DNA from 3 places in the Escherichia sp. B1147 genome. Region 3 is predicted to be linked to each of the others. Evidence: predicted binding sites of a transcription regulator. Region 3 holds the regulator's gene; each other region holds the start of a gene.
The links. The regulator Fur, encoded in region 3, represses iron uptake genes when iron is present. The targets are predictions, from matches to a motif close to ATAATAATGAGAACNACTATCAA.

Region 1 (3,281 bases), on a different contig from region 3:
TGGTCATGTCCATTGCCGCCACCAGCGCCAGCGTTGAAAGCCCGGCAAAGAATCCAACTTCGACACCGTGCTCAGGAATAATGCGCGAAGCAATTGCCGCAACCACCCACGCAACGGCAATTTTGGTTACCACCAGCGTACCGGATTTACGCAACACTGTTCCCGTCGCGCTTAATTTGATAGACGCCCCCATGCAGAAAAACCACACCGCCAGAATAGGCACCGTGCCGGTAATCATCCCGTTGGTGAATGATCCAAAATATTTCCCCGCCCCCGGCGAGAAGGTGTGACACAGTGCGCCAAGGAACAGCGGGATGAGCATCATCCCCCCCGGGATTTTCTCTATCGTGCGTTTTATCTGCATTTTCATCACCTGTTGGCATATTTTTATAGGCTGATGCGAAGTTCCTTAACGGAGCATCAGTGTTGATGGAAATGAAGATAGACATTCAACAGAGCAATAAAAGTGATCAAAACCACATCAATTGAAACGTTGTTTTAATTTTATAGGATCATTGTTTTTATTTTGAAATTGATCACAAAAAAACCACCGCTATGTGCGATGGTTTGTTTTTTATGCTGGCAAACGGCGTAAACGCCTCATTGCAGCAGGCAATATGCGATTATTTTTTCGCCGCGAAACGCGCCGCAGCTTCATCCCAGTTCACTACGTTCCAGAACTCTTTGATGTAGTCCGGACGACGGTTCTGGAATTTCAGGTAGTAAGCGTGTTCCCACACATCCAGGCCCACAATCGGGAAACCGGAAGCGCCAGAAATGGCTTCGCCCATCAGCGGGGAGTCCTGATTAGCAGTAGAAACCACCGCCAGTTTATCGCCTTTTTGCACCAGCCATGCCCAGCCGGAACCAAAGCGGGAAGCTGCCGCTTTCTCAAATTCTGCTTTGAAGTTATCAACGGAACCGAAATCACGTTCGATAGCCGCTTTCAGATCGCCCTGCAGGGTGGTGCCTTTTTTCAGACCTTTCCAGAACAGGCTGTGGTTAGCGTGACCGCCAGCGTTGTTGCGCAGAACGGTTTTTTTGTCTGCTGGCAGCTGGTCCAGTTTGGTGATCAGCTCTTCAACCGGCAGGTTGGCAAATTCTGGCAGGCTTTCCAGCGCCGCATTGGCGTTGTTGACGTAGGCCTGATGGTGTTTGGTGTGGTGGATTTCCATGGTCTGCTTATCGAAGTGCGGTTCCAGGGCATCGTAAGCATACGGCAGGGATGGCAGGGTATAGCTCATATTCATCTCCAGTATTGTCGGGCGGCCGATTGTTAATGCCGCGTAAGCAGTTGGTTCATTATAGTTAATTAAATGATATTGAAAATGATTATCAATGCCGTACTTTTCGTAAGGATATGGTTTTGCAGGAAAATGCCTGAGATGTGAGCCAAATCACCCACTTAATGCCGTGATTGCCAGTAAATCGGCAACGGCGGCAACAGGCGAAAGGTTAATCGACTGCACAATTTTTACACTCATCTCGTCGGAGATGTGACGCGACGAAAAATGATGAGGATAAAAGAATGAGTAACGCGATTACGATGGGGATTTTTTGGCATTTGATCGGCGCGGCCAGTGCAGCCTGTTTTTACGCTCCGTTCAAAAAAGTAAAAAAATGGTCATGGGAAACCATGTGGTCAGTCGGTGGGATTGTTTCGTGGATTATTCTGCCGTGGGCCATCAGCGCCCTGTTACTACCGAATTTCTGGGCGTATTACAGCTCGTTTAGTCTCTCTACCCTGCTGCCTGTTTTTCTGTTCGGCGCGATGTGGGGGGCAAACATACTCCGCAAAACCTTTGTGATGCAGGTAAACCCCGATGCTCACGCAGAGTATCAGCGTCGGCATAACCCGATCTGGCCGGAACTGGAAGCTGTATTGAAATCCCACGGCGCGCATAACTACGCCATCTATCTCGATAAAGCGCGAAATTTGCTGTTTGCCACGGTAGAGATTGAATCTGAAGAATGGTGGAATGCGGTTGCCAGCACTGAAGTCTGCCAACGTTGGAGGAAGCATATGCAGGACGTGATGCCCGCTAATCCGGATAACAGCCCGGTCAGTAGCGAGCTGCAAGACGTGTTTTACATGGCATAATCCACTGCGGTGCCGGATCCCCCTCAGACACCGCGATGACAATTGATTAATATAGATTTCGCTGACGCAATTTATCCAACATCTCCCGGGTCAATTAAAAACGCCAACTCACTCCGGTGACAAAAGTAAAACTTTCATTACGGTCAATCATTGGGCTGTTAGTGATCTCTTCCGGCAGCTCGCTGTATCCGGCACTCGCCATTAATACGACGTGTTCTCCGATGGGGTATTTTGCCGTCAGGCTGACATAAGGCACCCAGGCATCTTGCGCGGTATAACTCGCCAGACCGCTGCGACGAGACTCGCTCTCTGAAATGCCATAGTAATAGTCACTGAAATTCTCGTCATAATAGAGAACGCCAAGAGCAGGTGTCAGCGACAGGCGACCTATCTGCATTTTGTGGAATAACGATAACTCACCCACCCAACCGTTACTGTTATCCAGAACATCAGCCGCCGCAGAAGCTTTCACGGTCCCCCAACGCTCATGGTGATACCAGGCAACACCCGCCATTGCCGTGCTGTCACGCTTATCGAGTTGTTGCATAGCATGGTCGTCATTATCAGCAGGATCAAATTCCAGTGGCATCCAGGATGCCGTCAGGCTAAGTTCATTTTTTTCACTTTGCGACAGAATAAAACCTAACGTGGTCTGGCGGACATAAAAAGAATCGCTCTCATAACTGATCAGCGGAATTGCTTTGGTATTTTCATTATAACCGCGATAAGGCGATTCATTATAAACTGCGCCAGTACCAACGGATAATTCTGCAGCAGTTGCACTTGCCATAAAAGGCATAAAAAATAACGCCACAATATTTCGGTTAATTAACATGTCCGACATTCCATTTTAAATTAAGATAAAAAAGAGTCGGCATAGTAATGCTTACAATTTCTCCGGTGCAAGATTCATATTTATATAGTAATATATAAAATTATATATAAATTGGACTGTTGCGATGACAAAATTACAACTCAAGTACCGGGAGTTAAAAATTATCTCGGTAATCGCTGCCAGTGAAAATATCAGCCATGCAGCTACCGTGCTTGGCATCGCGCAGGCCAATGTCAGTAAATATCTTGCTGATTTTGAATCAAAAGTGGGTTTAAAAGTCTTTGACAGAACCACACGGCAACTAATGCTGACGCCTTTTGGCGCCGCACTATTACCGTACATTAA
Region 2 (3,281 bases), on a different contig from region 3:
AGCACATAACGCGTTAGGCGGGCTGGATATTATGGCGCTGGTCGCAGGTAAACAGGTTGCCATTCCTGATATTGCAGATCTCACCAGCGAGCAGTTTCAAAAAACTTTTGCTATTAACGTTTTCGCACTGTTCTGGCTAACCCAGGAAGCAATTCCCCTGCTGCCGAAAGGCTCAAGTATCATCACCACTTCGTCAATCCAGGCGTACCAGCCAAGCCCGCATTTGCTGGACTATGCTGCAACCAAGGCGGCGATTCTGAACTACAGCCGTGGTCTGGCGAAGCAGGTCGCAGAGAAAGGCATTAGGGTGAATATTGTCGCACCAGGCCCTATCTGGACGGCACTGCAAATTTCCGGCGGACAGACGCAGGATAAGATCCCACAGTTTGGTCAGAAAACGCCGATGAAACGTGCGGGGCAGCCGGCGGAACTGGCTCCGGTGTATGTTTATCTGGCAAGTCAGGAGTCGAGCTACGTCACCGCAGAAGTGCACGGCGTGTGCGGCGGCGAACATTTAGGCTAAAAAAATGCCCGGTTGTAAAAGTAACCGGGCGTCATTGTGCATTTAACTCTTGCCAGATGCGGTGTAAACGCCTTATCCGGCCTACATGCCCCTGCAAACTCAACATGTTGCAATAGACTTTGTAGGCCTGATAAGCGTAGCGCATCAGGCAATTTTGCTTTACTTCGCTCTGGCAGTTTCTTCGCCGACCAGACCAATCTTCAGGTAACCTGCCTGATGCAGCTTATCCATTACCTTCATCAACATCTCGTAGTCGACGGTCTTATCTGCACGGAAGAAGATGGTGGTGTCTTTCTTACCTTCAGTTAACGCATTCAGCGCCGTAACCATCGTTTCATCGGTGACCGGATCGTTACCGATAAACATTGAGTTGTCCGCCTTCACTGACAGGTAAACCGGTTTTTCCGGGCGTGGCTGCGGCGTGCTGGTAGAAGCAGGCAAGTTCACCTTCACATCTACCGTCGCTAACGGTGCCGCCACCATAAAGATAATCAGCAGAACCAACATCACGTCGATAAACGGCGTCACGTTGATATCATGCATTTCGCCGTTATCATCGAGGTTTTCGTTAAGATGCATTGCCATCGGACATTATCCTGCGCGTAATTTTTGTGCAACACGAACCGGATGCGCAGCGGCGCTGGCTTCCAGATCCAGGTCACGGCTTTGCAGCAACAATACTTGCGCAGCGACATCACCCAGCATCGCTTTAAAGCCGCCAATTTGACGTGCAAATACGTTATAGATAACGACCGCCGGAATCGCTGCCACCAGACCGATTGCTGTTGCCAGCAGTGCTTCTGCGATACCCGGCGCAACGACTGCCAGGTTGGTAGTCTGCGTTTGCGCAATACCGATAAAGCTGTTCATGATGCCCCAGACCGTACCAAACAGACCAACGAACGGCGAAATCGCGCCGATGGTTGCAAGGTAGCCGTTACCGCGGCCCATTTGACGACCTACTGCGGCGACCCGACGCTCAAGGCGGAAACTGGTACGCTCTTTAATACCTTCGTTATCGTCGCTGCCTTCTGACAGTTCCAGCTCATTTTGCGCTTCATTGAGCAAATGCAGGCTTAAGCTTTTGCTGCCAAAATCAGCGGCGATATTGTTGGCCTGGTTTAAGGAGCGGGCTTCAGCCAGCAGTTGCTGTTCGCGCTTCAGGCGACGCTTCTGGTTGAAGAACTCTACGCTCTTACTGAAGAAGATTGCCCAGGTGACTACGGAGGCCAGAATCAGCCCAATCATCACGCACTTAACGACAATGTCGGCGTGCTGATACATACCCCAGACGGAAAGGTCCGTCTGCATTAAATTATTACCCACTGTGTATCTCCAGGACGCAAGTCACAAAATCTGCGCATAATAATATCAAAACGACGTCGAATTGATAGTCGTTCTCATTACTATTTGCATACTGCCGCACCTTTGCTTTCTTTTCTTTGCGTTTACGCAGTAAAAAAGTCACCAGCACGCCATTTGCGAAAATTTTCTGTTTTATGCCAATTCTTCAGGATGCACCCGTGGATATTCATGCTAGTTTAGACATCCAGACGTATAAAAACAGGAATCCCGACATGGCAGACAAACAACTTGATACTCAACTGGTCAATGCAGGACGCAGCAAAAAATACACTCTCGGCGCGGTAAATAGCGTGATTCAGCGCGCCTCTTCGCTGGTCTTTGACAGCGTGGAAGCCAAAAAACATGCGACGCGCAATCGCGCCAATGGTGAGTTGTTCTATGGACGGCGCGGAACGCTAACGCACTTTTCATTACAAGAAGCGATGTGTGAACTGGAAGGTGGCGCAGGTTGCGTGCTGTTTCCTTGCGGGGCGGCAGCGGTTGCCAATTCCATTCTTGCTTTTGTCGAACAGGGCGATCATGTGTTGATGACCAATACCGCCTACGAGCCGAGCCAAGATTTCTGTAGCAAAATCCTCAGCAAGTTGGGCGTAACGACATCATGGTTTGATCCGCTGATTGGCGCAGATATCGTTAAACATCTGCAACCAAACACCAAAGTCGTATTTCTGGAATCACCTGGCTCCATCACTATGGAAGTACATGATGTTCCAGCGATTGTTGCCGCCGTACGCAGTGTCGTTCCGGACGCCATCATTATGATCGATAACACCTGGGCCGCCGGAGTGCTGTTCAAAGCTCTTGATTTTGGTATCGATGTTTCCATTCAGGCCGCCACCAAATATCTGGTAGGGCATTCGGATGCAATGATCGGTACTGCGGTGTGCAATGCCCGTTGCTGGGAGCAACTACGGGAAAATGCCTATTTGATGGGGCAGATGGTCGACGCCGATACCGCCTATATGACCAGCCGTGGTCTGCGTACACTGGGCGTGCGTCTGCGCCAACATCATGAAAGCAGCCTGAAAGTAGCTGAATGGCTGGCCGTACATCCGCAGGTTGAGCGGGTTAACCACCCTGCTTTGCCAGGCAGTAAAGGCCATGAATTCTGGAAACGAGACTTTACAGGCAGCAGCGGACTATTTTCTTTTGTGCTCAAGAAAAGACTCAACGATGAAGAACTGGCGAACTATCTGGATAACTTCAGTTTATTCAGCATGGCCTTCTCATGGGGCGGGTATGAATCCTTAATCCTCGCGAACCAGCCAGAGCATCTCGCCGCCATCCGCCCGCAAGGTAAGATCGATTTTAGCGGCACCTTGATCCGCCTGCATATTGGTCTGGAAAATGTCGACGATCTGATTGCCGATATGGACGCAGGCTTCGCGCGAAT
Region 3 (3,281 bases):
CACCGCCTGGTTGCAGGCGTTGACCTTTGGCTACCGGGCTGCTGACGTGGTGGACTTGCGCCTGGAAGGCACCTGGGTGAAAGCCGATGGGCAGCAGGGATACTTCCTGCAACGTATGACCCCAACTTACGCCTCTTCAAACGGTCGCCTGGATATCTGGTGGGATAACCGCTCTGACTTTAACGCCAACGGCGAAAAAGCGGTCTTCTTTGGTGCGATGTATGATCTGAAAAACTGGAATCTTCCCGGCTTCGCCATCGGCGCTTCTTATGTTTATGCGTGGGATGCGAAACCTGCAACCTGGCAGAGCAGTCCGGATGCGTATTATGACAAGAACCGGACTATCGAAGAGTCTGCTTACAGTCTGGATGCGGTCTACACCATTCAGGATGGTCGCGCTAAAGGCACGATGTTCAAACTGCACTTCACCGAATACGACAATCACTCCGATATCCCAAGCTGGGGCGGCGGTTACGGCAACATATTCCAGGATGAGCGTGACGTGAAATTTATGGTTATCGCTCCGTTCACCATTTTCTGATGCCAGACGCGGCAGGTTTTTTGCCTGCCGCACGTTTGAGGAATTCGCTATGAAAAAACTGATTCTCATCGCCATGATGGCATCGGGTCTGGTGGCTTGTGCGCAATCAACCGCGCCACAGGAAGATAGCCGCCTGAAAGAGGCGTACAGCGCCTGTATCAACACCGCACAAGGCTCGCCAGAAAAAATTGAAGCCTGCCAGAGTGTGTTAAATGAGCTGAAGAAAGAGAAACAGCATCAGCAGTTTGCCAACCAGGAAAGTGTACGCGTGCTGGATTATCAGGAGTGCCTACGCGCGACGCAAACTGGCAACGACCAGGCGGTGAAAGCCGATTGTGATAAGGTCTGGCAGGAAATTCGCAGTAATAACGCTACACAGTAAAGAAAAAAACGCAGACTGTAACTCTCGCTTTTCTTATTTCCTTTGTATAAAAAAGCCAACCCGCAGGTTGGCTTGAGACTTATGGTAAATGCTAAATTGCCTGATGCGCTGCGCTTATCAGGCCTACCTTTTCGTGCAATATATTGAATTTGAGAGGATTTGTAGGCTGGATAAGGCGTTCACGCCGCATCCGGCACGAACAAATCGCACTATGCCAATAATAAAAAGCCAACCCGCAGGTTGGCTTTTTCTCATTCAGGCTGACTTATTTGCCTTCGTGCGCGTGCTCATCTTCGCGGCAATCGCCTTCGGCGCAGTGACCGTAGAGATAAAGACTGTGGTTAGTCAGGCGAATGCCATGCTTCGCGGCGATTTCACGCTGACGCGCTTCGATAGATTCATCACTAAATTCAATAACCTTTCCGCAGTCGAGGCAGATCAGGTGATCGTGGTGATGTTGTTGGGTCAGTTCAAATACGGATTTACCGCCTTCAAAATTGTGGCGGGTGACGATACCGGCGTCGTCAAACTGGTTCAGTACGCGATATACCGTAGCCAGACCAATTTCTTCACCCATATCGATCAGTCGTTTGTATAAATCTTCCGCACTGACGTGATGGTTGTCCGGCTCCTGAAGAACTTCCAAGATTTTTAAACGTGGAAGCGTCACTTTCAGGCCAGCTTTCTTTAGGGCGGTATTGTTATCAGTCATGCGGAATCTGTCCTGTTACTAAGCGGTTCACTTCATTAAAAGAAGTGACAGAATTTGCTCTTGAGATAATGCGTATCATTATAGATTTGCCACGCCTAAATGAAAACCACAAGTCCCTGGCAAATATTGTTAATAAAAACGTGGCATAGCTTACATTTACGTTGGCAAGGCCACTTGAATACCGGGACATTGTACAGGCACACCGGCAAAAGTTACAAATTTGTAGCAATTATTTTGATTGGCATTATCTATTAATACGGCGTAGACATGAGTCTACACCGCAGTACATCAGGCATTGATAATTTCGTCGAGATGCAGTTCTTCAGAAATTTGTTTTACCCATTTTTCTACACGCTCGGCGGTCAGTTCTGGCTGACGGTCTTCGTCGATAGCCAGGCCGACAAAATGGTCATCATCCGCCAGACCTTTTGATGCTTCGAAATGGTAGCCCGCAGTTGGCCAGTGACCGACGATGGTCGCGCCGCGCGGTTCAATGATGTCACGAATGGTGCCTAAGGCGTCGCAGAAATATTCTGCGTAATCTTCCTGGTCGCCACAGCCAAACAGTGCAACCAGTTTACCATTGAAATCAATTTCTTCGAGAGTCGGGAAGAAGTCGTCCCAGTCACACTGTGCTTCGCCATAGTACCAGGTTGGGATGCCCAGCAGCAGAATGTCATAAGCTTCCAGATCTTCTTTGCTGCTTTTTGCAATGTCATGGACATCGGCAACGTCTTTACCAAGCTGTTTTTGAATCATTTTTGCGATATTTTCGGTATTACCGGTGTCGCTGCCGAAAAAGATGCCAGTGATAGCCATGAGTGAAATAACCTCTTGAAACTTATTGAAATGGGGGTGGCAAATTGCCCACGGATAAAGGCAATCATAGCAGAACAGGCAGTCTTGCGGAATCAGCAAACGAGCAGGACTGCACACTGTGCTACACGAAAGTGGATAATTAAACGATGCCCTGATTACGCAGCGCCGCCAGTTGCTGCATCAATATCTCTTCGATCAGTTCGCTACGGCTCATATTACGTGACTCCGCCAGCTCGTTCAGCGCCTCGACAGCTTCCGCATTCAGCTTCAGTTCGACACGCTTAAGGCCACGTACTTTGTCGCGTTTTAGCTGATTGCGTTTATTAATACGCAGCTGTTCATCGCGCGAAAGCGGATTGGTTTTCGGTCGTCCCGGTCGACGCTCGTGCGCGAACAGATCTAATGTCGTACGGTCCGTTTGTTCTTTGGCCATGATCTTGGTGACTTCGGGGGAAACAATCAGCCAGGCGCCTGCCCGGATGGATAGCCCGCCATAATACAACAGCGTGAGGAATCTCGCCAACGCCCACGCGCGGAATGCCGCGCGGACGCTGGGTTTTTAATCAGTTGCGTTAATCATTAAGATAGCGACGGATAGCCCGCAGCACAGCATCTGGTTTTTCTGCGTGTACCCAATGACCCGCGCCTGCAATAACATGCGCTCGTGCTTGCGGGAATTGCGCCAGCAAATCATCACGATACTGTTCAGTAACATACGGGGAATTGCCGCCAGGAATAAACAGAGCTGGGTGGTTCCATGCCGGAATTTTCTCCCAGCCAACAATATGTGGATACTGATCCCATAATACTGGCACGTTAAAACGCCA

Region 1: a site for Fur is predicted at 1,317-1,339, ahead of sodA (superoxide dismutase [Mn]). Genes of this name have one in related genera too.
Region 2: a site for Fur is predicted at 1,911-1,933, ahead of exbB (tol-pal system-associated acyl-CoA thioesterase). Genes of this name have one in related genera too.

The regions. Positions count from the first base shown of each region.
Region 1 is NZ_LFHY01000020.1:22,902-26,182, reverse strand. Features, by position in the region: gene kdgT (2-keto-3-deoxygluconate transporter) at 1-364, opposite strand, end outside; gene sodA (superoxide dismutase [Mn]) at 624-1,244, opposite strand; partial or broken gene A9180_RS24570 (L-rhamnose/proton symporter RhaT) at 1,529-1,780, shown strand; gene rhaM (L-rhamnose mutarotase) at 1,787-2,101, shown strand; gene A9180_RS19995 (MipA/OmpV family protein) at 2,196-2,936, opposite strand; gene A9180_RS19990 (LysR family transcriptional regulator) at 3,061-3,281, shown strand, end outside.
Region 2 is NZ_LFHY01000015.1:263,635-266,915, reverse strand. Features, by position in the region: gene yghA (NADP(+)-dependent aldehyde reductase) at 1-523, shown strand, start outside; gene exbD (TonB system transport protein ExbD) at 683-1,108, opposite strand; gene exbB (tol-pal system-associated acyl-CoA thioesterase) at 1,115-1,849, opposite strand; gene metC (cystathionine beta-lyase) at 2,101-3,281, shown strand, end outside.
Region 3 is NZ_LFHY01000012.1:76,549-79,829, reverse strand. Features, by position in the region: gene chiP (chitoporin ChiP) at 1-541, shown strand, start outside; gene chiQ (ChiQ/YbfN family lipoprotein) at 591-923, shown strand; gene fur (ferric iron uptake transcriptional regulator) at 1,189-1,635, opposite strand; gene uof (fur leader peptide) at 1,628-1,714, opposite strand; gene fldA (flavodoxin FldA) at 1,924-2,454, opposite strand; gene ybfE (LexA regulated protein) at 2,594-2,887, opposite strand; gene ybfF (esterase) at 3,027-3,281, opposite strand, start outside.